DNA from 4 places in the Paenibacillus sp. YAF4_2 genome. Region 4 is predicted to be linked to each of the others. Evidence: riboswitches for the same ligand, from Rfam matches in the RefSeq annotation. Region 4 holds a riboswitch; each other region holds the start of a gene.
The links. A riboswitch is a leader RNA that binds a small molecule or an ion and turns the genes downstream of it on or off. The one in region 4 is predicted to bind cyclic di-AMP.

Region 1 (7,415 bases), on a different contig from region 4:
TGGGATCCAGAAGACTCGCAGATTCAATATAAAGTGGTCCACAGCTCCCCGCTTGATTGGGTGGCAATTGATCCGCAGCATACCAACGTACTCGACAACAAACATATAAACGATTACATGAAGGCGGATTTGTCGGAAGTTACACGTACGCGCTGGAGTCTTGGCGCCTCTAACGTTATCCAAGGACTGCTCGGATTACTGGGCTGGTAAGCCTATGCTTACGAGGTAAGAATTGCTTCGCAATTCTTTAAGTCAATGCTTTCGAAGTAAGAATTGCTTCGCAATTCTTTAAGTCCATGCTTTCGAAGTAAGAATTGCTTCGCAATTCTTTTAAGGAGGTTTGCAATGAAAAATCATATGATGCAAGGCTGGCGGCTCGCGATCAAGCACTTCTATATCGTAATTCTGCTGTTTCTGTACCAGCTGCTGTGGGGATTCTTCCTATATCGGTTTATCGATTCAGTCGTATCGCCGCTGCTGCGGCGATTTCCGGATCACTCCCCTGCGAATTCAGCGATCCAGCTATTTATGAGTGAAGCTCAATTCCAGATCATGAAGACGGATGTGCTGACCCCTTACTTATGGCTGCTTGGCGGACTATTTGCAGCAAGGATGCTGCTCTCCCCTTTATTTAACGCAGGACTGCTCTATTCTCTGCAGCATGCCACAGAGACCGAAGGTACGCAGTTCCTGCAGGGCATTCGCAAAGCGTGGAAGCCTGTGACGCTGCTCTACTGGATCGAGACGCTGCTCGCCCTTGCACCCGCATGGTGGCTGGCACCGCGGGGACTGGATGCATTGCTTCACAGCCGGTCGATCGGAGATCTCCTCCAGCAGCTGCTGCCCGCTGCGGGAGGCTGGCTGATTTGGGGTATCCTGCTCCATCTCCTCTTCCTCGCCATGCAGTTTGGCGCTACAAGCGAGAAAGGTGGAAGCATATTCCAATCGCTTGGTATTGCGATTAAGCATCTGCTGCCTTTCGCTGGCTTATCACTCTTAATGTGGGCTATCGGCTCAGGGATTGGATTGTTTGTCACAAGCTTTTCTCTCGTATGGGCCGGATTCATCGCCCTGATTGTCCATCAGGGCTACCATCTTGTCCGTACCTTGATGAAAGTATGGACTCTAGCCTCCCAATACGACATTTTGAGATCAAAGGAAGTTTAAAATTTTCTCATAATTATAGAAGCCACCCGCCCTGCGACCTAGTCGTAGCGCGGGTTTTTCGCGTTTTTCCGGGAAGGCTTGTCTTGCATTCTCCAAATAAATCAACATATTAGCTAGAAAAAACACATAGTAAAGAGTTAGTAAATCGGAATAGTGCTAATCTGCTAGTCTGTGCGCCCTATAAAGATGCAGCCAACCGCAGGATATAAGTTTTTCCGCATAGATTAGCCAAAAGGTTCCATGAGAATTATTAGAATTTGACGGATTGGGGAGGAGATAAGCGGAAATTACCGAATAGTTACCAAGTACATAATTTACACTGCCAAATTCCTTGTACTGGAAACGGGGGAACCACCTCTGGGTGAATTGACTTCGACGTCCGATTATTAAGATCGGCGCCTGAGAAGTCATAGGGATCCTTCAACCGAACCCCACAGCTAACCTCGTCGGCATTGGAAGGAGTTTCACCGCTTTGAAAAAGGTTACAGCACTTATTCTTGGGCTTGCGCTAATGCTGGCTTTCCAAGCCGGAAGCGTTTTCGCAGACTCCAAAATGGACGGCATTGTCAGTGATTTAATTGGCACGCCGTACGTTGCGGGCGGAACATCATCGAAAGGATTCGACTGCTCTGGTTTTTCTTCGTATGTTTTCGACAAAATGGGCGTCGATCTTCCTCGTACATCCGCTTCGCAAGCACAAACAGGTAAAAAGATCGCCAAGAGTGATCTGATCGCCGGAGATCTCGTGTTCTTTAACACGAACGGTCGTGGTGTATCTCATGTCGGCATTTATGTAGGAGATGGCCAGTTTGCTCATGCTTCGTCCAGCAAGGGCGTTACAATCAGCAATCTTAGCGACTCCTATTATGTAAATCGGTATGTGACTGCTCGACGTGTCATGGACCCTACTACTTTCACCAAATATGCCGACGAACAATAGAATCAAGCAGTCGCTTCCCTGGATTGAGGCGGCTGGCAAGATTTCTGCAATAAAGCCGCACGCTGCTTGTCCAACTGGACAAACCGCATGCGGCTTTATTGTTTGTTGCTATCATGATTAAGACGTTAGGACGCTCCAGCTTCCTGCCGCCGGCCTAAGGCCAGCATTGCAAGCAAGACGATAAACATCGCAATAATAAACGCTCCGAGAATCCAGACCGTACGGTCTGCACCATAGCTGTCCATCATCCATCCCGTTAATTTCGGGAAGATCGCTCCGCCTATCCCGCCGCAAGCGACAAGCAGACTCGTCGTCCGCTCTGTCATCCCTGGAATAAGACCGTTTGCAAATACGAGTGCAATGCCGAATACACCGGAGAAGAACAATCCGCTTAATCCGACAAGGACTAGCATGCCACTTAACTGACCGACCGCTCCCATCGCAAGAATGATGATACATGCTCCTGCAATGGCGACAAACAGATATCGGAAGTAGCCGAAACGATCCGCCAGACGTCCGGCGAATAGCCGGCCGAGAATCATCGTGCCCCAGAACAGACTTAACGTGGAAGGAGCACTCGCTTCCGTCATACCGGACCGATCAATCATAATTGACGGCAGATAGTTGGAAAAACTCATCTCCACCCCCACATAGATGACGAAGAATAACGCTGACAGCAGCAAGAAGGGAATAGCTGCTCTATTATACCCAAACCATCCTTTTGTAGGCGCTGCACCAGCTTCCCGCTCCACATGTTCCTTTTTCGCTCTGCCATGATAACCAATCTTGTCATCTATCGATCCAAATGATAGCGTCATCCACAAGATAAAGGTTATGCCGGCAAGAGCAGATAGGATTGGGAAGGATACCTGCCAAATATCATATTTGATCAATATACTTGCCATAGTCGGCATTAAGAAGGCCCCTATGCCAAAGAACGTTTCTAGTTTGGTCATCGCATTAGCCTTCCCATTCTCTTCAGCCAATTCAATGACCATTGCTCCGATAACGGATTCTGTCATCCCAAACCCAAAGCCTGCGAACAAGGCGATAAACAGCATCAGCCCCCAGGAATCAGGAGTCAGACTGTAGGCTGCTTCACCAAGTGTCAGAAGGCCTAATGAGAGGAGCACTCCCCCTCTTTTACCAACCTTTGATGTAATAAATGGAGAGAGCAAGACACCCACCAAAAAACCAAGAAACTGATTCATCATCCATTGCCCGCCGTCATCATAGGACAAGTCGTACTTATCGAGCATTTGCTCCATGACCGAGCCGCCCACGACATGTGCCAATCCAATTACGAGATAAGACAAACAGCCAAGTGCTATTAATTTGCGCATCGTAAAAGTTCTCCTTAGATATCCTTCAGCCAAATCCGAATGAAGTCGATAAGTGAATGTTATAATGGAAAAAAACTTATTGATTCATGTTGAGGGTATACAAATGACTAATTTTTCCGATGAGCCTTATTATAAACTATCCCTGACGGATATGACTATCCAGCCAATGGAAATGAAGCATGCCAAACAAATCTGTGAATGGCAATATGATTCGCCGTATGACCTATACCACTGGCCTTCTTGGGACATTATGCAGCAGGACGGAATCGAATTCGGCGATCCTGTCCTGCGGCACATGCAATATGTGGCTGTCATGAATCGCGGACAGGAGCTGATTGGTTTTGCACAATTTTTCCCGATTGTTGGCGTGACACGCCTCGGGCTTGGTTTGCATCCTGCCCTATGCGGCAGGGGGATAGGAACGGACTTCACCCGGTTGATTACCCGTGAAGCCATTCATAGAGCTCCCAAGAACAGTATCGATCTTGAGGTACTGACCTGGAATGCTCGAGCGATTAGAACCTATGAACGAGCAGGTTTCTTTGTTGACGATACCTATGTAAGACAGACGCCGGAAGGACCAGCAGAGTTCCATTGTATGGTGTACCAGTCCTCCCCTTAATATCCCTAAAAGCGATAATAGTCAGGCTCAGGATCTTTCATATCCACGAATAAAATAATGCCGGGTTTAGCCAATACCGATACGGTTCTGATCCATGCTCTCGAATCGAGGTCGGTATAGGCTCGTGATACCATCGAACGGCTTTTCTCGCTAAGCTGTACTACATTGGGAACAAAATACGGGCGCCAGCTCCAGTTCGCTCCGCAATATTCATCCTCCCGCCGCCAGCTTCCATCCACTGGCCTTCTTGAATAGTTGGATGAAATTTGAATGCCGTCATCTCGGCACAAGTAGACACGGATACAGTTGCTTTCCAGTTCCTGCAGAAGTCTGGCGATCCATTCGTTATCTACTTCTTCCAGCTCCTCCAGATGACCAATCCGGTCAACCTTGCCAGCCAGCCTGTCCGACAAATACCGCCAATAATTCTCAGAATAGAGCTGCAGCTGCCGATGTGCCTCCAGCTCTTCTTCTAATAAAGAAGAAAACCGAAACGGCTGCTCGAAATCCGGCTCTGCTTTCGCGAACAAAAAGCCCTGCACATACCGGACTCCTGCATGCATAGCTCTCGAGAGGTCCTGTCGAGTCTCGACACCTTCCGCAAGCAGCGATGCGCCAAGCTGATCAGCGAGCGCCGAGAAGGAGCGCAATGTACCAAGATAACCGTCGTGGTGCGCACTCCGTTTCAGCATATGCATGTCGATTTTCAGGATATTCGGTTGAATGAGCGCAATCCGGTCTATACCGCTAAAGCCGCTGCCTACATCATCAATTGCAATGAGACAGCCCTTGGCACGGTACATATCAATAACCTCGCGCAATTCCTCCATCTCGCCATTAAAGCTTTCTTCTGTGATCTCAATGACCACTCTGCTCGGATCGATCTGGTATTTATCAAGCAGAGAGAGAGTATAGAGCTCCCCGGATTGCATACCGTGATGCATCCAGTTTGGCTTCAAATTAATAAACAGCATTGGAGGCTGGTCCGTTGCCGCCATTTTCTGAAAGGCCTGCTCGCGTAGAATGCGGTCCACTGCAATATGGTCCTCTAACGGAACCGTCGGATCACAAAAGAACGGACCCAAGCTGCGGACAGCATCATCCTTGCAGGCTCTTCCAAGCACCTCATAGCCAACTACCTTTCTCGTATCAAGCGCGATGATCGGCTGATAGAAGGCAGACAGCTGCTCGCCCTCGAGCTCTAATGTCTGCGGTATCGTCGTATTTGATAAGCAGTCGTTCGTCACGCTCACGCTCTCCCTTTACTACCTTTATGTCAAACGAATCATGCGCGTCACGTTATCTCCTTGGGACACTTCAATGACATGATGCTTCGGATGGTACGTAATTGATCCTTTGCCAACCTCGATCATCGGCTGTTCGCCAAGACCGAAGAACACATCGTCCGCAAGCGCCTCCATCACTTCGTGACGGTCATCATCACCAAGTGCTGCCCACTCTTCTTCTTCCATTTCAAAAAAAGTATAGCTGCCTTCCACTTCGCCGACGGCTTCCGTCAGCTCTTTCAATATATCTGCGTATTCCCTTGCGTGCCTAACGCCCATTGCTGTTAACCACCTTTACCAAATTTATCTGCTATACATTCATTTTACCGCATTTTAACGAAAATTAACGCCTCCTCTCTTAAATCATTTCTGAAAGTCTAATTTCCATACGATAACTTGTCGATATAAGAACTAGAGATTTGTCGAAAACGTACTGGACGGGGTGCATGATGAAGAATTCTACAATTATCGGTATAGTATTAGGACTTGTTGCGGTACTGGTCGGCATGACGCTGAAAGGCGCCGCTCTAAGCAATCTGTTGAATCCCGCCGCTTATATGATTATCGTCCTCGGGACCATAGCCGCTATTATGATTGCCTTCCCGATGTCGGAGCTGTCCAAGGTAGGCAAATTATTCAAAATTGTTATTAAAGAGCAACAGCTGATGCCGCGAGAGCAGCTCATCGAGAACTTTATGGAATGGGCATCCATTACACGCCGTGAAGGTCTTCTTGCATTGGAAGCAAAGGTCGACGATATTGAGGATACTTTCCTCCGTAATGGCATGCGCATGATTATTGACGGCAATGACCAGGACTTTGTCCGCGATGTTCTGCTTGAAGATATTTCCGCAACGGAGGACCGTCATAAAGCTGGCGCATTGATCTTCACGCAAGCTGGTACGTATGCGCCTACACTTGGTGTACTAGGTGCCGTAGTTGGTCTGATTGGTGCGCTTGGACATATGGATGACATGGAGACTCTCGCCCATTCCATTGCAGGTGCCTTTATTGCAACTCTGCTTGGTATCTTTACCGGCTATGTGCTCTGGCATCCGATTGCGAACAAATTGAAGCGTCTATCCAAGAAAGAAGTTCAGCTTCGTTTGATGATGGTCGAAGGTCTGCTGTCTATCCAATCCGGCGTATCGACAATTGCGATCAATCAGAAGCTGTCTGTATTCCTCACCCCAACGGAACGGGCGGCAATGAGGGAGAAGGAGGCTGGCGCTGGTGAAAAAGCGTAAGCACGAAGACCACGAAGAGCATATTGACGAGTCATGGCTTATCCCCTATGCCGATTTGCTAACACTGCTCCTTGCGCTGTTTATCGTATTGTATGCGGCCAGCTCCACGGACGCCAGAAAATTCGAGCAAATGAGCGAGGCCTTTAGCGCGGCCTTTAATTCGGGAGCCGGCGTTCTAGACAATCCGGCGATTATTAAGTCGGGAGAGCAGAACCAGCAGAAAATTGATGACGCGAAGAAGACCAATACAGACAGTAAAGAAAATGACAGCGAATCGAATCTTCAAGAGCTGATGAAGAAAGAGCAGGAAGATCTGGAGAAGCTGAAGAAGCAGCTCGATCAATATATTAAGAAAAACGGCCTCTCCTCCGATCTGGAGACAAAGCTGAATCAATCACAGCTGATGATTACCATCAGCGATAATGCGTTGTTTGCATCCGGCAGCGATGCCCTCAGATCGGATTCGATTGAGCTCGCAGCGGCCATCTCCAAGATGCTCGAGCCTTATATCGGCTATGAGATTATTGTATCGGGCCATACTGATAATCAGCCGATTCGGACACAATCTTTCAAGTCCAACTGGGATCTCAGCTCTTCACGAGCGATCCGGTTCATGGATGTACTTCTCAAGAATAACAAGTTGAAGCCTGAGCGGTTTAGCGCTATTGGATACGGCGAGTACCGGCCGGTGGCATCCAACGATACAACCGCTGGACGTGCCAAAAACCGCCGTGTTGAAGTATCGATTATCCGGAAATATGTCGATGCCACGAGTGCTCAGCAAATCCCAGCTACACCTAAATAATAGTG
Region 2 (7,415 bases), on a different contig from region 4:
ATAACAGGCATAAAAAAAGCCTTAGCCCCGGAAATCCGGAGGCTAAGGCTTTTTGTTATTTTTTCAAATGGTAAGGCACGGTTGTAATCACGACATCCTTGCGGTAAAGAAGCTGGGTACGGAGCATTAAGCTCGTTTGGTTATGCAAAATGTTCTGCCAGCCCTTCTTCGGAATAAACTGCGGAATAATGACCGTTACCTGGTAATGGTTCTCGCTGGCCTTGCGCTGCACCGTATCAATAAACTTGAAGAGTGGACTCGTTATCGAACGATAGGGCGAATGCAGCGTCACCAGTCTGACGTCCGGCTGGAATTTCTTCCACTTCTCCTCGAAGATCGTCTCATCCTCTTTCTCGAACGGGACGTATACAGCAATAATCTGCTCTGCCTTCAAGGACTTCGCATATAGAATGGAGTGCTCCACGACATGCGTTATACCAGCCACCGGTAATATCATAACATTGCCTTCAATGGGGACTACAGGCTCGCAGGTCGCCAGTCGCAGCTGTTCGCCAACAGCCTCGTAATGCTTCTTAATCCGGTGGAAGACGAAGATAATCAATGGCAGGAAAATCAGAATCGACCATACCTGCTCGAACTTGGTCAAGAAGAACATCATCGATACGATAAAGCTAATCAGTGCACCAATCGAGTTAATAATAAACTTGGGAACCCAGCCTTTTGGCCGCTGACGGATCCATTTCACCAACATACCCGTCTGCGACAAGGTGAACGGTACGAATACACCAACCGCATACAGTGGAATCAAGTGCTCCGTCTTTCCTTGGAAAGCTATAATCAGAATGATAGACAAGATACCAAGGCTGATAATACCGTTCGAATAACCAAGACGGTCACCGCGGACCGTAAACATTCGCGGAATGAACTTATCCTTCGCGAGGTTAACCGCAAGCAGCGGGAACGCCGAGTAGCCGGTATTCGCTGCCAGAATCAAGATCAAGGCCGTTGTGCCTTGGATAAAATAATACATAACGCCGCGTCCAAATATACTCTCTGCAATTTGCGAGGTAACCGTCACATCTTCCCTTGGTGCAACACCGTAGTAGTAAGCAAGGAAGACGATGCCAGCGAACAGAACTGACAGCAGCGCGCCCATGGCCAGCAAGGTTTTCGCAGCGTTGTTTGGCGCTGGATCCTTGAAGTTAGGAATCGCATTCGAGATCGCTTCCACCCCAGTCAAGGCCGAGCTGCCCGAAGCAAAGGCCCGAAGCAGCAGGAACAAGCTGATGCCCGCTACCGGTGTGCCAAGGGATGTATGCAGCTCAGGTGATACATCACCTGAAGCGATTTTATATACACCGACGCCAATCATAATGAAAATCGCCAGTACGAATAAATAAACAGGATATGCGAGGATCGATGCCGATTCGGTCACGCCCCGCAGGTTCAATATGGTGATACAAAGGACGAAAAATACGGCGATCAACACGGTATGGGTATGCAGGCTTGGAAATGCTGAAGTAATCGCATCCGTACCCGCCGATACACTTACTGCTACCGTCAGAATATAATCGACCAGCAAGGAGCCGCCCGATATCAGCCCTGGGAATACCCCGAGATTTTCCTTCGACACCACATAGGCTCCGCCGCCATGCGGATAAGCAAATATAATTTGCCGGTAAGACAAAATAAGTGCCGTTAATAAGACAAGCACCCCGATACCAATCGGAATGGAATACCAAAACGCCGCAGCGCTCACGGTCATCAAGACTAACAAAATTTGCTCAGGACCGTAAGCAACGGACGATAAAGCATCCGAAGACAGGATCGCAAGCGCTTTTGTCTTAATGAGTTTCTGTTCCCCTAATTCCGTGGACTTTAAGGGACGCCCGATCAGTAATCTTTTGATAAGAGTAAACACACAGGTCACCGCCAACAATGAAGTTAAACAACATACGCTTGGATACTCGGGCTACTCATCACTTGTCAGTGCTAATGTAACCATGTTTGCTTTTTTTTACACGAAAAAAAGACCGCAGAGTATCCTCCCGCGGTCATAAAAAACCGAAGTTCACCCTCTCTATCAACGCTTACAAGGTTAGCTGACGGATTCGGGCGTCTAGAGAATCGCCCTACAGCTCTCTGCCTGAACGGCAGCTATGCTGATTCACCCCGGCGGTAACTATAATGGCAGTTATCGCAATTGGTTCCCCTGCTTTCCGACTACTTCGGAAACTCAGCGAATATGAACATATGAAGTTGCTAATTGATCATAGTCCTCTCTCCCTTATCTGTAAACAGCGATAATATTTCAAATAAACGCAGAAATCAGGCTTTAACCGTCATGAATGCGGATACATTCTTGAATCGCTTGCAGAATGTCCTAAAAAGCCAGCCATGCTTTCTTTTACCTTGTTCCAAGGAGATAATTCCCTTAATAAGGGAGCAGATCTGCTATTGTGCAGGAGACATGATCCTACAGGGTCATTAAGCAACTAAAAAGAACGAACCAGCCATCCGGCTGATTCGTTCTTTTTTCGAAAAAACTTTTATTTCACAAACCGGAAAGCCTTTGCTTCCAGATCGCGGCTGTTAGGACCAACAAAGACATGGAATTCGCCAGCATCACTCTTCAGCTGCAGATCCGTGTGGTAATAACAAAGCTGCTCTTCGTTAATTGAGAATGTTACCTTCACCGTCTCACCAGGCTGCAATTGCAGCTTACGGAAGCCCTTCAGCTCCTTAAGTGGACGTACAACCTCACCAGCAATATCACGCACATACAGCTGAACAACCTCTTCCCCGGCAACCGAGCCTGTATTACTTACCTCAACCGATACTTGAAGTGTGTCTTCAGCATGCAGTTCGTCTGTCGACAGACTCACTTCACCGTACGTGAAGCTTGTATAGCTGAGGCCGTAGCCAAACGGCAGAAGAGGCGCATTTGGCATGTCCAGATACTTCGAAACATAACGCTCATTCGCATTCTGCGGGGTGAGCGGACGACCCGTATTGTAGTTGTTATAGTAAATAGGTACTTGACCAACCGAGTAAGGGAATGACATCGTCAGACGTCCCGATGGATTCACATCACCGAACAGGACGTCTGCGATTGCATTGCCGCCTTCCGTACCAGGGAACCAAGCTTCAAGAAGTGCATCCACCTCCTCGATAACGCCATGCAGATCCAGCGGTCTGCCGTTGAACAGTACAACAACCATCGGCTTGCCAAGCGGCTTCAGCTTCTGGATCAGCTTCAGTTGAGCCTGCGGCAGACGGATATCGCCGCGGCTTCCCGCTTCCCCGCTCATCTCAGAGCTTTCGCCAAGTGCCAGGATGATGATGTCAGCATCGGCTGCGACGTTGACTGCTTCCTGGAGCTGCTCTTCCGAACCAGAATCGATGTCGCAGCCTTTGGCTGTGGCAATCAGATCGGTACGTGCGGATAAACCAGCATGAAGCTGAACCGCTTCCTCCTGCTTACCCCAAATCGACCAAGGTCCAAGAATATCGCCGCTCTCAGCGAAAGGCCCGATGAGCGCCAGCTTTTGCCCGCTGCGTAGCGGCAGAGCCTGCTCATTCTTCAGCAGGACACATGATTTCGCCGCAATCTCGCGTGCAGCAGCACGATGCTCATCGCAGAGCAGCACTTCTTTTTCCCGTTCTTCACTAGCTGCGCGGTAAGGGTTCTCGAAGAGACCCAACTTGTCCTTCAGCTTCAGGACACGAAGGACACACTCATCGATAAGCGAGATGTCAACTTTCCCCGCTTCCACGAGCTCCTTCAGATGATTCGCGTAGTTAGACGTCATCATTTCCATATCAACGCCAGCTTCAATCGCCTTCTGTGCAGCCTCCGCCCCGTCTGCGGCAACACCATGAGGGATCATCTCACTCACTGCACCCCAGTCAGAGATGAGCATGCCGTCAAAACCCCACTCATCACGAAGCAGATTACGCATCAGCCATTTGTTGCCGGTCGCCGGAATGCCATCCACCGTATTAAAAGCCGTCATAACCATCTCGCAGCCTTCATCAAGCGCAGCTTTGTATGCTGGCAGATAAGACTCACGGAGCTGTCTTTCCGACATGTTCACCGTGTTGTAATCACGCCCGCCTTCGGCAGCACCGTAGGCTGCAAAGTGCTTCACGCAAGCAGCTACCCGGTCCATATCACCAGTGAGATCCTCCCCTTGGAAGCCACGGACGAATGCCCGTGCATATTCGCTGTTGAGGAACGGATCTTCACCCGTCGACTCCATCACGCGGCCCCAGCGTGGATCGCGAACCAAGTCCACCATCGGCGCGAACGTCACATGAATGCCGGTGACGGCTGATTCTTTTGCCGCGATAGCAGCACTGCGTTCTGCCAGCTCCATATCCCAAGTGCTCGCAATCGCCAGCGTAACTGGGAAAATCGTGCGGTAGCCATGGATTATGTCCGCCATTAACAGAAGTGGAATACCAAGTCGGCTGTTCTCCATATATTTTTTCTGCAGGGCAATCGTTTCTTTGGCACCAACGGCGCTAAGCACGGAGCCAACATTATTCACCATGCTCTCCGTTACACCCATCCAAGCCAGCGGGCCTGTCAGATTGGCATCATCTTCACTTAAAAAATTCGGGGTCAGCTGCATCAATTGAAAAATCTTTTCTTCCAGCGTCATTTGCTCGAGTAGTGCCGTAATCTTAGTCACGCGGATACCCTCCAATAGGATCATTTCTGCTTCTTTCACCATTATATCGATTGCCAATATCGAGCAACATAGCGATTGTTGCCGAAAACATCAACAATCTGGCTGCATGCAACAACTATTGACAAATAGGGCAATTTACAACTACCCTTTGGTAATGCCTTGCTCCATGCAGAATGACAACCAGACAGGAGTAATATTATGATTAAATCCGTTACAAAAGAGGATGAAAAAAGAAGCCGCTTGCCCGAAATTCAGCTTGTCCGCGCGCTTCTAATTATCGCCGTCATTATGATTCACTCGACTTCCTTTGCCACTTTGAATATGAAGGAATCAGACTATTATTTCATATATCATTTCTTGAATATATCGATGTCTTTTGCAACACCGGCATTCGTATTTTTAAGCAGCTTTGTTCTGTTCTACAGCTATTATCCGCGTCCACTCAATGGTGCGCTCATCAGCCGTTTTTATCGAAAAAGAATCACCTACGTCATCATCCCTTATGTGCTGTTCTCGATCATTTATTTTGTCTTGTATTACAATGCCTACACACCAAATATGCCTACAGACGAGACCATCCGAAGCTTTCTAATCAAGCTGGCAACCGGTAAAGCTTATACGCATCTGTATTACGTCTTTATTATGGCTCAGCTGTATGTTTTGTTCCCGTTGCTGCTGTTTGTGTTTCGGCGTTTCCCTAGGCTGATTAAGTGGGCTGTCCCCTTGGGGCTCGTTATCCAGCTTGCCTTCTTTACATGGAATGAGCAATATCTGCATCTGACCAATCTGATGAGCTGGGCACCTTCGTATGCCATGCAATATATGCTCGGGGCTATACTGGGCATCTACTATCCGCAGCTGCGCGGATGGCTTCAATGGTCGAAGGAAGGGGCCACACCTGAGCGTGTATCCGTATGGCTGGCTTCTTTTGGCGTATGGCTCGGCAGCCTGATCGCAATGCTCATCATTTTCTACGATATCCGGATGAACGGGACTATCTATTCGCCGCTCATGCTTGATGTACTGAAAATGTTCTATTCGATCACCAGCGCCATCATGCTGCTGCATATTGCACCAAGCTTGCATCGATTCCTGCCGAAAAAGGAGCTCCGTATCTTTGATTCGATCGCGGTATTTTCGTTTGGCATCTATCTGATCCATCCACTACTGCTGTTCTACTATCGGAAGTTCCCGCCTGAGAGCGGCATCTCCGTGTATTATCATCTGTGGTATGCCGCAGGCTTCTGCCTTGCGCTTGGCGTCAGTTGGCTGATTGTGGCTGGGGCTGCACGTTTCATGCCGGGGGCGGCTTTGTTGTTTGGGGAGTTGCCGCGGCGGGCTGGGCGATAGGGTTTGCTCGGGGATAGCTGCTTCGCTGCGCAAGAGACATACTCTTTCGATCGCTGTTGTGCCCTGGATTTCTTTGAATTTTACCGCTTCGGCGGTAGAAATCCAGGGCACAAAGGCGAGCGCTCCGCTTCTCAAGAGCATGTCTCTTGCTCCGCTTCGCCCCCCCTCACTCGCGGCCAAGCACCGCTTCAAAAACCCAAGACAAAAAGCCTTTATTTAATACAGTTAAATATCGCTTTCGCACGATCCGCTCAAGCTACTTCACTTCAACATCTGCAATCACCAATACCCTATACCACACCCTACCTGCCACCTTCAATGGAGGCCCATCTACACTGGAATTTGTACAACATAAATCCCTCTATCACGTTGTTCGCGCGAACTAGACTGTATTTTATACAGGATATATGCTGGTGGAAGCTTCATCTGAGCATCCACGCATCAATTACGCTGGATAAAATACAACATAGCTCCGACGCTGCAGACCTTCAGGTAAATACACTGCACAAAATACAACATCGACCACCGCTCCGCCCTCCAGTTGACCACCTTCCTACCTCAGTTTCTTTCTCCCCGCTCTGCTACTTCCTTCATCAGTTAAATCCTATCGTATTAACAATTAAGCTCCCTATTTTTACTCCCACCATCATGTCCACTATCCACTTCAACCAGAACTGCCTTATTGCTGGAACAAGCGCCCTATTGTATGATCTTGGTGGTTATTGTATTAATACACCAATTTCTAGAGGAGATGTGTTTATGAGTGATGCTGCAGTTACAGCCAATTTATCGGGTTCATCTATCGTTTTATTGGTTAATGATATACATACGGCTTCTGAGTTCTATAGGAATTTGGGATTTTCTTATGAAGAGATTGGTGGACATGTCCATGTATCAAGAGGTAACGTTACTTTTATTTTGCACCCTTCCCTAAACAAAGAGGATGTAAGACCCTCATCTGCAGCAGCTGGCGGCTTATACTTTGATGTATTTGCGTATACGGATGCCGTCGATCTGCTCGTGGAAGAGTGCCGAGCCAAAGCCGTAGAAATCGTTAATGGGCCCCATTATTCGGACCATTGGAGCGAGTTCACGATGAAAGATGCTGACGGTTACCGTATTGCTTTTGGCGGCAGTATAAGCACAAAGTCGGAATAATAATTAACCTTGAAACTTTTTCAGCTCCTCTTCCGTCTACTTGGTGTCTTCATTCTTCGAACATACCTTAGGAGGCCACTCGCCATGAAAAAACCATTCAAAATGCTTACAATTGCTGTAGCAGGATCTTGCCTGCTCGCATTTACTCCTGCACTTGCTATGGCGCAGGAAACAACAGTCGCACCTATCGTTGCTACATCCGGACCGATTACAGCTGTCCCAATCAGTGCAACGCTTCCAGATACACAA
Region 3 (7,415 bases), on a different contig from region 4:
GACGACAGTAATGATGATAGTTGCATTCATCTCTGAGTCTGAGCGGATTTGCTCGCCTAAGGATGCCATAATGCCGTCCAGCACGTTCAGATTGTTATAAATGTAGAACACGATGAACACAAGGCTGATAAAAACGCCTCGTTTAAATGTGGTGTGCCGGCGGTACAGAATCGCATAAATAATAGAAAGAACCAGTGAGATAAAGCACATGTACGCCAGACTGACGACGGATAAAATGCTGCCAATGTCTTTCTGACCATCTACATACGTTATGTAGCTTGCAGGAGCCTGGAAAGCTGGCTTATATCTTGTAATAACCGCTTTATCATCAATCAATCCTACACCGATAACTAGCTCGAGCGTTGCATCTCCAAGCTTATATCCTGTTGGATGAAGAACAACATCACCGTCATCGTTAATGTACAGGCTCTTTAGTTCTTCTGAACGGAAGCCTTTGGTAATGGCAAAAGCCTTCGCAGCTGTCTGCATCAGCTTTCCATTATCAGTTGGAGCGGCACCCAGCCAATGCCAACCTGTAACACTGCCGCTTGTCATATGAACGTATACAATAGCTTTGCTGCCATCTTCGAGATCAAGATTAACCTGAAAGGTATCCGTCGGGAACTTGGCGTCATACTTGTCCTCATACGTCTTAAGTAAGTCCTCTTTGGAAAAATAACCATTTGCCAAACTATCGGTCTGATAAATCGTATGGGACGAAACAGCAGCTTCATGAAATTGCTTTTTTACGAAGGCTTCTGCAGTCTGGGCTGCTTCACTTTTAGAAATGACCTTGGGGGTTGAACTGGAGAACAGCTGGTCGCCCGCAATTGGGCCAATCTGTGTAAAGATAAAAATAATTGCACCTGCAACAGCAGCCCACAGGAAACGTCTCCATTCATGGGGAGCGATGGAAGGGATCATACATTACCTCCATTTCGGATTCAAACGATGCTTATCTATTGTAACCATATCATTATTAGCCTGAATTATCCAATAGATGCGAAAGGAGAGGATGCTAACGGTAAGCTGTGAAATAAGGACTTGCAGCCAGCAAGTGACCATTTGCTCCATGTGATTGACCGTTTTTGGACGAATACCGCTCAATTATCGCCTAAGCCCATTTTGATCGCATCTGTCATTTGGGCGTATAATCGATAACGTCATATTAATTGAATAGCAACAGCCGAATTTCGTCATGAAAACGGGGGAACCATAACGCTGCCCGGAGCAATCCGTCAGCATGGGGTGAATTTTAAGCATTTCGCTTGAATAGGGCTGCCTTTCCAGGCCCGAATCCGTCAGCTAACCTCGTAGGCTGGGTGGAACAGGACTCATATCGCATTGGGGGTTCCCGTGCTTTTTTTTATGCCCAATTTTAGATATGTCCTATATGAAGGAGTGAAACATGACCCGTTATTTCAACATATTGAAATGGCCGCCGCCTCGAATTCTTGTTTTTGGCTTTGCCGCCATTATTGTGATAGGTGCTTTTCTGCTCACGATGCCGTTTGCCTCAAGTGACGGATCTAGACTACCTTTCATTGATGCACTGTTTACAGCAACCTCGGCGACATGTGTTACCGGCTTAGTAGTGGTAGATACAGGTACATACTTCTCTACCTTTGGGAAAGTGATTATACTTTCCTTGATCCAGGTCGGCGGACTTGGTTTTATGACGATGGCCACGCTTATTGCGCTTGCAATTCGCAAGCGGATATCGCTTAAGGAACGGTTGATCTTGCAGGAAGCGATGAATCAGACAAGCATGGAAGGCATTGTTAGATTAATCCGCAGGGTCATTATTTATTCTCTAACAATTGAGCTGGTCGGCGCCATTTTGTTCGCTATTCGCTTTGCCTTCGATATGCCGTTTGGCAAGGCCGTATGGTTTGGCTTTTTCCATGCCATTTCATTCTTTAATAATGCAGGCTTTGATATATTCGGCAACTTCCGCAGTTTGACGATGTATGCAAGTGATCCGCTCGTTAATTTGGTGTCGATGCTGCTTATTATTTTGGGCGGACTTGGTTTTGTTGTTATGGCAGATTTACTGGAGTACCGTAAAAACAAACGGCTCTCCCTTCATAGTAAAGTTGTTTTATCTATGACTGGAACCCTAATTGCTGTCGGCGCTATCGTCATCTTCATTTTTGAATTTTCGAATAGCAAGACGCTTGGTTCATTGGATTGGGGAGGCAAAATTCTGGCGTCCTTCTTCCAATCGGTTACGCCAAGAACAGCAGGGGCCAATACCGTAGACTATACGCAGCTGCGGCAGGCTACAGTTTTCTTCACCATTATTCTGATGTTTATCGGTGCATCTCCTGGCTCAACCGGAGGCGGGATTAAGACGACTACCTTCACGACGATGATTGGTGCGGTTATTGCTATGATCCGAGGCCGGGAAGATATTGTGTTGTTTCATTACCGGCTTGGTAAGGACCGGATTTTTAAGGCACTGACGATTACAATGCTGTCGCTCACGCTGGTCATCTTTGTTACGATGCTACTGTCGACAACAGAAGATCAGCAGTTTCTGAAAATTTTATTTGAGACAACATCAGCCTTTGGCACGGTCGGCTTGACGGTCGGCATTACACCGGAGCTGACGGATTTCGGCAAAATTGTTATTGCATTAACCATGTTCGCAGGCAGACTTGGGCCGCTTACGCTTGCGTATGCGCTTGGACCAAAATCAGAGAAAGAGCTGTACCGGTATCCGGAAGGCAAAATTACGATTGGATAGGGGAATAGAGAGAAAGAATGAAAAACAATCAGTTTGTGATCGTAGGGCTTGGGCGATTTGGCTCCAGTCTCGGAAGAGAGCTTATCAAATTAGGGTATGAGGTGCTCGGTATCGACCGGGATGAGGAAGCTGTCCAAGAAATGAGCAATGTGCTGACTTATACGGTGTCGGCCGATTGCACGGATGAGGAAACTTTACGATCATTAGGCGTTCGTAATTTTGACTGCGGGGTTGTCGCGATTGGCGATGATATTCAGGCGAGTATTCTGACGACTATCTTACTGAAGGATCTTGGCGTGAAGCGGGTTGTAGCGAAAGCGATGAGTGAGCTGCATGGCCGCGTGCTGGAGAAAATCGGAGTGGACCGGGTGGTTTATCCCGAGCGGGACATGGGTATCCGGGTTGCGCATCAGCTTGTAAGTCCGAATCTGCTCGATTATATCGAGCTGTCGAAGGAATATACGATAGCAGAGCTTTCGGTTCCGAATTGCCTAAATAATAAATCTCTAAATGATTTGAATCTGCGTGCCAGATTCGGCTGCAGCATCGTTGCGATTAATAAGCCTACCGGTATTATAATAGCTCCTACAGCGACGGATGTTGTAACGGAAAAAGACGTGATGGTTGTCATCGGGACAAACGAGCAGATTGAACAGTTTGAAGAAACGATTATCAGGTGATGATAAGGACAGTGGGCGCAGTTAGCGTTCTCTGTCCTTTTTTTAATTCCGGCTGTCGCTGGTCGCTGGGGATGGGATGGACGGGGATGGATGGGGCGGGATGGCTCAGGTGGGACGGGGTATCTCTTACGGCCGCTGTTGTCCTTCCTTTGCTCTGAATTGGTTTACATAGGTGTAGCAAAGGAAGGACAAAGGCGAACGCTCCGCTCCTTCAGAGATACCCCCTTACCCACCGAGCCCCGCACCCAACCATCCCCATCCCTCCATCCCCCATGCGCGGGAATGTAAAGAAGGATAGTGAAGCGCTAAAAAGCGCATTCACTGTCCTCCCCTGCGGGGAAGAGAGAAGGAAGAACAAGACTAGAGCAAAACCAGATCACTGACCCAACTCAGCAATCCACCTGCGGACAGCAGGATGGAGATCGGAAGGGTCGTTGTGGATCAGGCAAGTTGTTCGCTTGGTTTCTTCCAGCTCACGGATAGGGACGACAATGAGTTCGTTGTCGGCTAACAGCTGCTTACGCATATAAGATTGTGGGAGCAAGGTGGCTGCACGGCAAGTATGAAGAAGACGGACAATTGCTTCGAAGGAATCAATCTCCATTCGGACATCAGGCTGGAGATGGTATTTGGCGAATACTTCGTCTGTCAGCCTGCGGTACCATGTTCCTTTGGAGAACAGAATCATCGGCAGTCCGTTCAAATCTTCAATTGTAAGCTCCTGACTGGTAATGGAGACACTAGTTGGGATGACGAGCAGCAGATGATCATCAAATAGCGGAACGCAGTGGAGCTGGGAATCCTCAATCATCGAGGCGATGATCGCGATATCTGCTTTATTGTCTCGGACTAGGCTAACGATCTCATGCGTTTTGCCGGTTACCGCTTTAATGTCAAATTCCGGATGGCTAGCGTTTAGTGTCTTTATGAAATCGGGTAATGTAGTCTGAAGGGTTGTAAGACTGGCACCAATGGTAATGGAAGTCCGTCCTGCAGCCGTATATTCGGAAACGGAATCCATATAGCGGCGATGCAGTCTGCGCAGGTTCACCGCATATTCGTAGGTCAACTGACCAACTCGTGTCAGTTCAAGGCGCTTGCCAACACGCTCGAACAGCTTGGCCCCAATCTCCTCCTCCAGCTTGGCAATTTTGCGGGATAAGGCTGGCTGGGACAAATTTAGAAGGGCTGCTGCTTTATTCATGCTGGAATGTTCAACAATGGCAGCGAACATATTGAATTCTTCGATCATAATCGTCACTCCAGTCGGCTTATGCTAAATTGTTATAATAAATTATAATAAATATGCAATTCCATTATAAGTCCAAAAGGAGTAGGATTAAAGAGGTAGCTTTAGCGGAAAGTCTTCACAATTGACGTGGAGTGAATCTTTTCACACCTGGTGTCGACTTTTGTTGACGGACGTAAGTACCGGGGGTAAAATGTAGAATGGTTTGTCAACAGTAAAATGTGATGGAGTACTGGAAAGGAGAAGTATTAATGAACGGAAATTCGTACTACTGGCGTAAGCTGCACTCTCTTCTAGGGGTGATTCCGCTCGGTGGGTTTATCATCGTGCATGCGCTGGCCAATTTTCAGGCTTATGAACGGGGGCCAGATGGCTTCGTTAGAGCCGTTAACTTTATTAACGGACTGCCTGTTGTAACGCTGCTTGAGATTTTCGGTATTTACCTGCCGATCTTGTTCCACGGTATTTATGGCCTCTACATGGCTTATCAGTCGAACCTCAACTCGAGTCGTTTCCAATATGGCCGCAACTGGGCGTTCACGATGCAGCGTATTACGGGGGTAATTACCTTCATCTTTATTTTCTGGCATGTGTTCGAAACCCGTGTGCAAGTAGCACTGGGCAATGTGACACATGAAGAGCTTGGCTCGACGATGCATGATATCGCAACCAGCCCTGCTTTGTTTATCTTGTATCTCATTGGTATTCTGGCTGCGGTATTCCACTTCAGCAATGGCCTTTGGGCATTCCTTGTTAGCTGGGGGATTACAGTATCGCCGAAGGCACAAAAAGTTTCGGCGAATATTTGCATGGTCATCTTTGTACTGGTATCTGCGCTGTTCATTCTGTCTCTTATCGCTTTCTCAGGTGACGAGTTCAAAGAAGCAGCAAGTGCCGCATTGGCATTGACCAATATCGGTTAGTAGTATTTAGACAAGGAGCGAAACGTAATGGCTAAAAATAAAATTATCGTCGTTGGTGGCGGTCTTGCCGGTCTTATGGCAACCGTAAAAGCGGCGGAAGCGGGCGTGCATGTCGATTTGTTCTCCGTCGTGCCGGTTAAACGTTCCCATTCCGTTTGCGCACAAGGCGGCATTAACGGCGCTGTTAATACAAAAGGTGAAGGCGACTCCCCTTGGGAGCACTTTGACGATACTGTCTATGGCGGCGACTTCCTCGCGAACCAGCCTCCGGTAAAAGCAATGTGTGAAGCTGCACCTGGCATTATTCACTTGATGGACCGTATGGGCGTAATGTTCAGCCGTACACCAGAGGGTCTGCTTGACTTCCGTCGTTTCGGCGGTACGCAATATCACCGTACAGCCTTTGCAGGTGCAACAACTGGCCAACAGCTGCTGTACGCACTGGACGAGCAAGTTCGCCGCTGGGAAGCAGCCGGTCTCGTAACGAAATACGAGCATTGGGAATTCCTTGGCGCTGTGTTGGATGACGAAGGCATCTGTCGTGGTGTTTCAGCACAAAGCCTGCGCTCGATGGAAGTACATACTTTCGTTGGCGACGCAGTTATTCTCGCATCCGGCGGTCCAGGTATCATCTTCGGTAAAACAACAAACTCCGTTATTAATACGGGTACTGCAGCAAGTGCGGCTTACCAGCAAGGCGTACATTACGCTAACGGCGAATTTATTCAAATTCATCCAACGGCTATTCCAGGCGACGATAAACTTCGTCTGATGTCTGAATCCGCACGTGGTGAAGGCGGCCGGATCTGGACTTATAAAGACGGTAAGCCTTGGTACTTCCTTGAGGAAAAATATCCGGCATACGGAAACCTGGTTCCACGTGACATCGCAACACGTGAGATCTTCAGCGTCTGCGTTGATGACAAGCTTGGTATCAACGGCGAGAACATGGTATACCTTGACCTGTCGCATAAAGATCCTAAGGAGCTTGATGTTAAGCTCGGCGGCATCATCGAAATTTACGAGAAATTCATGGGTGACGACCCGCGTAAAATTCCGATGAAGATCTTCCCGGCAGTTCACTATTCGATGGGTGGCATGTGGGTTGACTACAACCAAATGACGAACATTCCAGGTCTGTTCGCAGCTGGCGAATGTGACTACAATTACCATGGTGCGAACCGTCTTGGTGCGAACTCGCTCTTGTCTGCTATCTTTGGTGGTATGGTTGCAGGACCAAAAGCAGTCGAGTACATTAATGGCCTTAAGAAGTCTTCTGAGGATGTTGCTTCTTCGGTATTTGATAGTGAGAAAAAACGTCAAACTGAAAAATACAACAAGATCCTAAGCATGAACGGTACGGAAAATGCATATGTCCTTCACAAAGAGCTTGGTGAATGGATGACGAACAACATGACCGTAGTTCGTTTCAATGATAAGCTGAAGCTAACGATCGACAAGATCAAAGAGCTGAAGCAGCGTTACCAGAACATCAACATTAACGATACGGCGCAATGGAACAACTCGAGCGTTGCCTTCACACGTCAGCTGTGGAACATGCTTGAACTGTCCGAAGCGATGACACTTGGTGCTTTGCTCCGTGACGAAAGCCGCGGCGCGCATTACAAGCCAGACTTCCCGGATCGTAATGACGAAGACTTCCTGAAAACAACGAAAGCAACTTGGACGCCAGAAGGTCCACAAATTTCGTACGAGGAAGTTGATACTTCGCTTATCAAACCGCGTAAACGCGACTATACAGCCAACAAGAAGAAAGGAGAATAACAATGGCTCAAACGACAGCAACAAAAACC
Region 4 (7,415 bases):
ATCGTCCAAACAGCATGACCAGTCCGGTTGTAATATTCCAGAAAGGTGTATTATCGGCTAATCCCTCAAAGCCGGAGCCGTTATTCGCTGCTGATGAGGTGTACTCATACAGCACCTGTGAGATGCCGTGGAAGCCTGGGTTGCTAATTGAGCCTTGGCCTAGGTCGGTAAGGAAGGCGATAGCGGTCGGCACTAGGATAATAAAGGGATGGGCGAGAATGGCGATCGCGATGAGCTTCATCTCACGCGGCTCAATTTTCCGTCCAAGAAACTCCGGCGTACGTCCAACCATAAGTCCGGCGATAAATACTCCGAGTATGGCGTACATCAGCATGTTGATGAGACCAACACCCTTACCGCCAAACACAACGTTAAGCATCATCTCGGCAAGCGGTACGAGTCCGCCAATTGGTGTCAGTGTATCGTGCATGTTGTTAACCGTACCGGTGGTCGCTGCTGTTGTGACGGCTGTAAACAGAGCGGATTGTGCGATACCAAAGCGTACCTCTTTACCTTCCATACTGCCTTGTGAGGCATCCACACCAAGATTGTTTAGTAGCGGATTGCCATGCAGCTCAGCGGTATAGACCGTTGCCAGAAAGACAAGGAACAAGGTCATCATCGCGGAAAATACAACCCAGCCCTGCTTACGGTTTTTCGCAAATCGTCCAAATACATAAGGTAAGGAAGCAGGCAGCGCCCACATCGATAAAATTTCGATGACATTCGTCAGTGGGTTTGGATTCTCGAATGGATGAGCCGAGTTGACTCCGAAGAAACCGCCGCCGTTTGTACCTAGATGCTTGATTGATTCAAGGGATGCCACAGGTCCGATCGCGATATTTTGCGTGGCACCTTCTAGCGTTGTTGCGGTTATGTTCGGATCAAATGTCTGTGGCACATGCAAAGCCACCAGTACCAGCGTGACAAGCACGGCCAGCGGCAGAAAAATCCGGGTATGCGACTTCACGAAATCCTCGAAGAAGTTACCGATTGTTGTGCCTTTGCTCGTCAGACCACGGATAAATGCAATCGCAACCGAGAAGCCTGTAGCCGCTGATGTGAACATCATCATCATAATGACAGCCATCTGCGAGAAGTAAGAAAGCCCGGTCTCCCCGCTGTAATGCTGCAAGTTCGTATTCGTGATGAAGCTGATGACGGTATTAAAGGACAAGGTCTGTTCCATACCGCCGATGTTATTCGGATTGCCAGGGAGCCCGCCTTGAAAGCGCAGGATCAAATAGCTGATGGCAACTAATACGATATTAGTTAGAAGAAAGCTAAGCGCGTATTTTTTCCAGGTCATGCCTGCTCGCGATTTTAAGCCGATCACGCTGTAAATGATTCGTTCAGACCACCCGAATACTCGGTCGGTTCGGTTTGGCTCATTCGAGTAGACGTGATAGACGTACGAGCCAAGTGGCTTGACGAGCAGAATAAGCACGCCAATCACGATTAGAAGCTGTAAAATATCCATATTGACCTCCCGCGATCGTTTAAGGGATTAAAATTTTTCTGGATTAATGAGGGCGTACACTAAATAGAGAAAGATAAGTAAAGCCAGACAGAGTGTGACAATCATCGTTTGTCCTCCTCTTGAATCGAGCGGTCGCACCATTGCATAAATCCGGCGAAGAGTACGAATACAGCTGCTAGAAGCAGCACCATATAAATATCCTGCATAACTCTATTCTCCTTAAAAGAATTGGTACACAAATGGCCTATCTCAGCCAATTGAGCAATTCTTGCTTCGTAAGCATGGATTTTTACCCGTTGTCGCTGCCTGTCATGAAGTCGCTTGCTATGAGAAAAGAAGTCTCTGTGCTACTGGAATGAATCACATAATTCGCGCCCATTCCTTTATAGATCAGTCTCGGGTTTGTGCTGTTGGTAATGACACAGATCGATTTCGACGTCCAGCTGCGGCAGATCTGAATGTAGCGGCAGCAAAGGTTCAGGCTTCTCTCGAAAAGAAAAATCCGTCCAATAGGAAGCTCCGGTACCCGCCAGGTGGCTTCTTCAGTCGTGCTTATGACAATGATCGTATTTACCTCAAGTGCGAGCATCCGCTCGTATTCCGCTTTGTTATTCACAAGCGCTGCAAACGGGATATGCCGGCGCTGCAGCTGTTTAATAAAGTCCTCGCCCTGTACGTTTGGTGCAGATACGAGAATATAATCGTTCATGAAGCTCGCTCCTCTTTTCGATAGAGGATTCAACGACAAAAAAACCGCGGAAGAGGGACTCTTCACGCGGCTTATAAGCGCAGCAGAAAATAAACCACGCCTATATTCACGATCATCGTTGCCTCTCTTGTTACGCTTACGAGGTTAGCTGACGGATTCGGGCGTAAGAGTCGCCCTACGCCATGCGGCTTATTCGAGCCGTTCTGGCGATTCACCCCGTGGAAGGCGGGTTGTTTAAATTCAGCCTGCCGTCCGATTGGTTCCCCCGTTCCCCTGTGAAGGAGATTAAGCGATAAAGACATTTTGGAATACAATAGAAAAAGACCGCAGAGGAAAGTTCCCCGCGGCCCCATAAGGTCACAAGATCACATCATCCTCTCTACCTGGAAAATGCCTTCGCAGCCTTAGCTTGCTGGAACAGACATTTTCTTCGCTTACGAGGTTAGCTGACGGATTCGGACGGTGAGAGTCGCCCTACCAGGTTCGGCCGCACGAAGCCTTTCCTGGATTCACCCCTGATAAGCAACAAGATTCATTGGCTCTCACACCGATGACACTGCGCTTATCGATTGGTTCCCCCGTTTCCCATGACGGAAACTCAGCGAATAAAGCATACATTTCAATTGCTGAATCGTATGTTACGCCTGCCTAAGGTTAATGTAAATGAGACATGGAGGCTGCATATTGTCTAATTATTACATTGTGATTGGTTAGAGCGTTTACATCTCGGATGAACTCTACGATGCTCTTTCTTAATTCCTATATCTCTAGATTGCGCTAATTGTGCTCTTAAACTTTTATTTGAAAAAGAAACAATGGACGAGGTAAGATCCATTAGGGACACTAACCAGTGCAATGAATGGTCAAACGGCGAGCTTAAGTTCCCTCAAGGACCTTAATGCAGCGGATGGAGCATCGGAACAGAGGGGAACTTGCCGGGGACCTTATCGCAGAGAATGAGGCGATAAACGAAGGTGAACTAGTCGGCTGCGGCAGCAATAAGACCCTCGCAGGGTCTTATCCGAGCAATGGAGCGGGGAGCGGGAGCCTATAAGACCCTGTCAGGATCTTATGAATAAGAAAAATCAGATGAAAGGTAGTGAAACTGGACTATCTGGAATGAATAAGGCCCTCGCAGGGTCTTATGGGCCAGTTCTGCTGGAGAAAAAATAGCAATAAGACCCTCCGGGGGTCTTATCCGAATAGTGCTGTTGCGAGCTTCTGTCAATTGGCGGGAATCGCCCCTTGTTTTCGTTCGATAATTTTGGGACAATAGGAGTCAGTATGCGGTTTAGGCCGCGTTTGTGAAAAGAGGATAAATAATGAGTACACCTTCCATATATGGATTTACATTAGAGCAATTAATCGCATGGCTGGGCGAGCGCGGACACAAAAAGTTCCGGGCGACTCAAGTGTGGGAATACCTTTACCGGAAGCGGGTTACAAGCTTTGCAGCTATGACAGAAGTTAATCCTGACTGCGTGAAGCTGCTGGAGGAGAACTTTACTATTCAGACGCTGGTTGAGCATACGAAGCAGGAGTCCAAGGATGGAACCGTGAAGCTGCTACTGAAGCTCTTAGACGGCAATCTGATTGAGACGGTCTTGATGCGCCATAAGTTCGGCTTGTCTGTCTGCGTGACAACGCAAGTTGGCTGCAACATCGGCTGCAGCTTCTGCGCAAGCGGCCTGATTAAGAAGAGCCGCGATCTGACCAGTGGCGAGATTGTCGAGCAGATTATGAAGATTCAGCTTCATCTTGATGAAGCTAATCAAGGTGAGAAAGTCAGCCATATCGTTGTGATGGGGATCGGCGAGCCGTTCGATAACTTCATCCATCTGAATGACTTCCTTACAACCGTGAAGGATCATAAGGGTCTAGCGATTGGTCCGCGTCACATCACCGTATCCACCAGCGGGCTTGCTGATAAAATCAGAGAGTTCGCCGACAAGGATCAAGGTGTCAACCTGGCTGTATCGCTGCATGCTCCTAATAATGAGCTGCGGACTCGCATTATGAAGATTAACCGCGCGATTCCAATCGAGAAGCTGATGGACGCTATCGACTATTATCTCGAACGCACGAATCGCCGGATTACGTTGGAGTATATCCTGCTAAGGGACGTTAACGACCAGCAGGAGCATGCGCTTGAGCTTGCCGAGCTGGTGGGTGACCGCCGCCGTTCACTTGTAAACGTGAACTTGATTCCTTACAATCCGGTCGACGAGCACAGCCAATACCAGCGCAGTGAGAACGACTCCATTAAAGGCTTCTACGATACACTTAAGAAGCAAGGGGTCAGCGTCAGCGTCCGTCTGGAGCATGGCGCCGATATCGATGCGGCCTGCGGCCAGCTGCGCAGTAAACAGATGAACAAGGAAAAAGTGGGTTAAAGCAGCTATAAAAGAAGCCATGATCAGAGGATCATGGCTTTTTGATTGGGAACAGTACGGGCTTTATGACTAATGCAGGCTGCAATGCAGAACTGCGCAGCATAATAGGTCGTCATAATGATCACGTCGGAGCTCGCAACCTCCGAGATGAATTTATTCCAGGCCAGAACGGAGTCCGAGGCCATAAACAGCAGTGCGCCAGCTATCGCCCATTTGTTGCCGGACATCATGGCCGACCAGCCCATTAAGGAAATCGCCGTTACATAGACAAGGACAGGTCCTTTCAGACCGCCGTCTCCTGATTTGGTAAGTGCATCAAGTAACTCATATCCCATATAAACAGCATAGGCACCAATAGGTACAATAGCGGTAAGCCGCCATAGGGAGAATTGCCATTGCCCGAAGAACCCGCTCAAATAAAACAAATGTCCGATTAAGAAGGCTGACAGCCCAATAATGAAATTGTCGAGAGTGACATCGCCGATGACGCAGAAGATTAGGCCGATGAGCAGGATGTGCTGAAATCGCTTACCATTTTCGGCAGGCTGCAAGTAGGCGTAGGCGATGATAAGGAGCATCGGTATGCTTTTGAAAATTAGCTTGACGGCATGCGGTTCTGAAGGAATGATAAAAATGTAAAGCAAGCCCATAAGCAAAATGAGTGCAGGCATTATTTTATTCAATTGTCATCGCTCCTTTTGTCCTACTATAGCACAGATAAATTCCTTTTATTAGTACATAGTCTTCTATCGAAAAGGCGGGGTTTAGGATGAATGGATTACAAGTGTTTGAAAAGCAGCAGGCCTATTATCGCACGGGTGCAACCCGGAGCTTGGAGTTTCGTCTGGGGCAGCTAGCTAAGCTGCATAAAGTAATTGTGGAGCGGGAGGCTGCGATCATGCAGGCTCTTCGCGAAGATTTGAACCGAAGTGAAAAGGAATCTTTTCTGCTTGAGATTGGGCTCGTCTTAAAGGAAATCTCCTTCATGCAAAAGCATCTTAAGCGGTGGATGAAGCCCGTCAAAGTGAAGACAGCCTTCACTCATTTCGGCAGCAAAGGGTATATCGTGCCAGAGCCTCTTGGGACTGCACTTATTATTGCTCCGTGGAACTACCCGTTCCAGCTGGCGATAGCGCCGCTTGTTGGGGCAATCGCTGCAGGCAATACGTCTGTGCTCAAGCCATCGGAGCTGTCGCCGGCAGTGTCCGAGGTGATGTCCTCCCTTATTCAAGATACGTTTGATCCAGCTTACATTACCGTCATGGAGGGCGGGGTGGAAGTAAGCAAGGAGCTGCTTGATCTGCCGTTTGATAAAATTTTCTTCACAGGCAGCGTTAATGTAGGTAAACAGGTGATGGCTGCCGCTGCTAAGCATTTGACTCCGGTTACGCTGGAGCTTGGGGGCAAGAGTCCGGCCATTGTTCACCATGATGCTAACCTCAAGCTGGCGGCTAAGCGGGTTGCTTTTGGCAAATTCATTAATGCAGGGCAGACCTGTATCGCTCCTGATTATGTACTCGTCCACCGCAGCGTAAAAGAACAATTCATAGAGCTCCTTCACAAGTCGGTTGCGAAGTTTTATGGCAAAGATCCGCTGGAACATCCGGATTACGGGAGAATTATATCGGGGCGTCATTTTCAGAGATTATGTGGATTTCTCCAGCAAGGAGAGATTACTATGGGTGGGCGCACAGATGAAATGTCCCAGCGTATTGAACCAACCGTCCTGACTGAGGTGAACTGGAATATGCCGGTCATGCAGGAAGAGATTTTTGGCCCAATCCTGCCCGTGCTTGTCTATGATGAGCTCCAGGAGACAATTGATCTGATTAACGCGAGACCAAAGCCGCTGGCTCTCTATCTGTTCAGTGATAATCAAGCGATTCAGAAGCGGGTGACGGAGGCAGTACCGTTTGGCGGAGGGTGTATAAACGATACGCTTATGCATTTGGCGACCCCTTACTTGCCGTTTGGCGGGGTAGGCGAGAGCGGCACTGGGGCTTATCATGGCGAGGAGAGCTTCCGTACATTTTCTCATATGAAAAGCGTGCTGAAGCAAACAACGAAGTTTGATTTCGCGTTCCGATATCCGTCGGCAAAAGGCGGACTTGCGATCATTCGGAGGCTGATGAAATAAGGGATGGGATAAGAGCAGAGGGCTGGAAACGCTTCATCTATTTTTTACCAAAAAATCAATTGACTTCTACCGGTTTGCTCAGTAACATGGGGAGGCAAAACCATTACTTACAGCACTCGTCCGTACATCCTTGGCGTAATGGAGCAGTCAATTGAGGAGGTAATAAACGGATGGAACAACAGCTTACACCTACACAGCCGGAGCAGGAATTTCAATTAAAAAGCATTTTGCTCCCGCTTGTTGCGATTATTCTAGGCTGCTTTATGGTTATTCTCGATACAACTGCGATGAACGTGGCACTGTCGAAGCTCGTGGAGGATTTCCATACGCAGCTTCCTACTCTTCAATGGACGGTAACGGGCTATATGCTTGCTCAGGCAGCTGTTATCCCATTGGCAGGCTGGTTATCTGACCGATTTGGTGCGAAGACGATTTTCTTGACCTCGGTCGTACTTTTTACGCTGGGGTCGCTGCTATGCGCACTGCCGAATGACCCGCAGATGTTGATCATGTTCCGTGTCATACAAGGGCTTGGTGGTGGTTTCGTTATGCCGGTAGCGATGGCTTATGTGTACCGTCTCAGCCCGCCAAATAAGGTGGGGCAGGTGATGGGGCTGCTTGGTGTACCGATTCTGCTGGCCCCGGCGATTGGACCCGTTCTCTCAGGCTGGCTGGTCGAATACCATTCTTGGCGCT

Region 1: it holds a riboswitch for cyclic di-AMP, as region 4 does, so the genes downstream of both, AB4Y93_RS27940 (C40 family peptidase) here and AB4Y93_RS23100 (hypothetical protein) in region 4, are expected to answer to the same signal.
Region 2: it holds a riboswitch for cyclic di-AMP, as region 4 does, so the genes downstream of both, AB4Y93_RS13745 (APC family permease) here and AB4Y93_RS23100 (hypothetical protein) in region 4, are expected to answer to the same signal.
Region 3: it holds a riboswitch for cyclic di-AMP, as region 4 does, so the genes downstream of both, AB4Y93_RS08700 (TrkH family potassium uptake protein) here and AB4Y93_RS23100 (hypothetical protein) in region 4, are expected to answer to the same signal.

What each region holds. Positions count from the first base shown of each region.
Region 1 covers NZ_JBFRCT010000018.1:31,642-39,056, forward strand. Annotated here, with positions in the region: gene AB4Y93_RS27930 (M1 family metallopeptidase) at 1-210, shown strand, start outside; gene AB4Y93_RS27935 (hypothetical protein) at 346-1,167, shown strand; cyclic di-AMP (ydaO/yuaA leader) riboswitch at 1,478-1,634, shown strand; gene AB4Y93_RS27940 (C40 family peptidase) at 1,640-2,107, shown strand; gene AB4Y93_RS27945 (MFS transporter) at 2,233-3,450, opposite strand; gene AB4Y93_RS27950 (GNAT family N-acetyltransferase) at 3,554-4,072, shown strand; gene AB4Y93_RS27955 (EAL domain-containing protein) at 4,078-5,319, opposite strand; gene AB4Y93_RS27960 (hypothetical protein) at 5,344-5,637, opposite strand; gene motA (flagellar motor stator protein MotA) at 5,808-6,605, shown strand; gene motB (flagellar motor protein MotB) at 6,589-7,410, shown strand.
Region 2 covers NZ_JBFRCT010000005.1:138,122-145,536, reverse strand. Annotated here, with positions in the region: gene AB4Y93_RS13750 (Lrp/AsnC family transcriptional regulator) at 1-4, shown strand, start outside; gene AB4Y93_RS13745 (APC family permease) at 56-1,882, opposite strand; cyclic di-AMP (ydaO/yuaA leader) riboswitch at 2,033-2,213, opposite strand; gene bglX (beta-glucosidase BglX) at 2,511-4,682, opposite strand; gene AB4Y93_RS13735 (acyltransferase) at 4,857-6,008, shown strand; gene AB4Y93_RS13730 (VOC family protein) at 6,768-7,166, shown strand; gene AB4Y93_RS13725 (PdaC/SigV domain-containing protein) at 7,251-7,415, shown strand, end outside.
Region 3 covers NZ_JBFRCT010000003.1:244,354-251,768, forward strand. Annotated here, with positions in the region: gene AB4Y93_RS08695 (CPBP family intramembrane glutamic endopeptidase) at 1-924, opposite strand, end outside; cyclic di-AMP (ydaO/yuaA leader) riboswitch at 1,175-1,335, shown strand; gene AB4Y93_RS08700 (TrkH family potassium uptake protein) at 1,409-2,749, shown strand; gene AB4Y93_RS08705 (potassium channel family protein) at 2,767-3,429, shown strand; gene AB4Y93_RS08710 (LysR family transcriptional regulator) at 3,806-4,681, opposite strand; gene AB4Y93_RS08715 (succinate dehydrogenase cytochrome b558 subunit) at 4,930-5,601, shown strand; gene sdhA (succinate dehydrogenase flavoprotein subunit) at 5,629-7,386, shown strand; gene sdhB (succinate dehydrogenase iron-sulfur subunit) at 7,389-7,415, shown strand, end outside.
Region 4 covers NZ_JBFRCT010000010.1:286,684-294,098, forward strand. Annotated here, with positions in the region: gene kdpA (potassium-transporting ATPase subunit KdpA) at 1-1,480, opposite strand, end outside; gene kdpF (K(+)-transporting ATPase subunit F) at 1,508-1,621, opposite strand; gene AB4Y93_RS23100 (hypothetical protein) at 1,770-2,189, opposite strand; cyclic di-AMP (ydaO/yuaA leader) riboswitch at 2,307-2,491, opposite strand; cyclic di-AMP (ydaO/yuaA leader) riboswitch at 2,607-2,803, opposite strand; gene rlmN (23S rRNA (adenine(2503)-C(2))-methyltransferase RlmN) at 3,512-4,582, shown strand; gene AB4Y93_RS23110 (lysoplasmalogenase) at 4,606-5,265, opposite strand; gene AB4Y93_RS23115 (aldehyde dehydrogenase) at 5,352-6,719, shown strand; gene AB4Y93_RS23120 (DHA2 family efflux MFS transporter permease subunit) at 6,890-7,415, shown strand, end outside.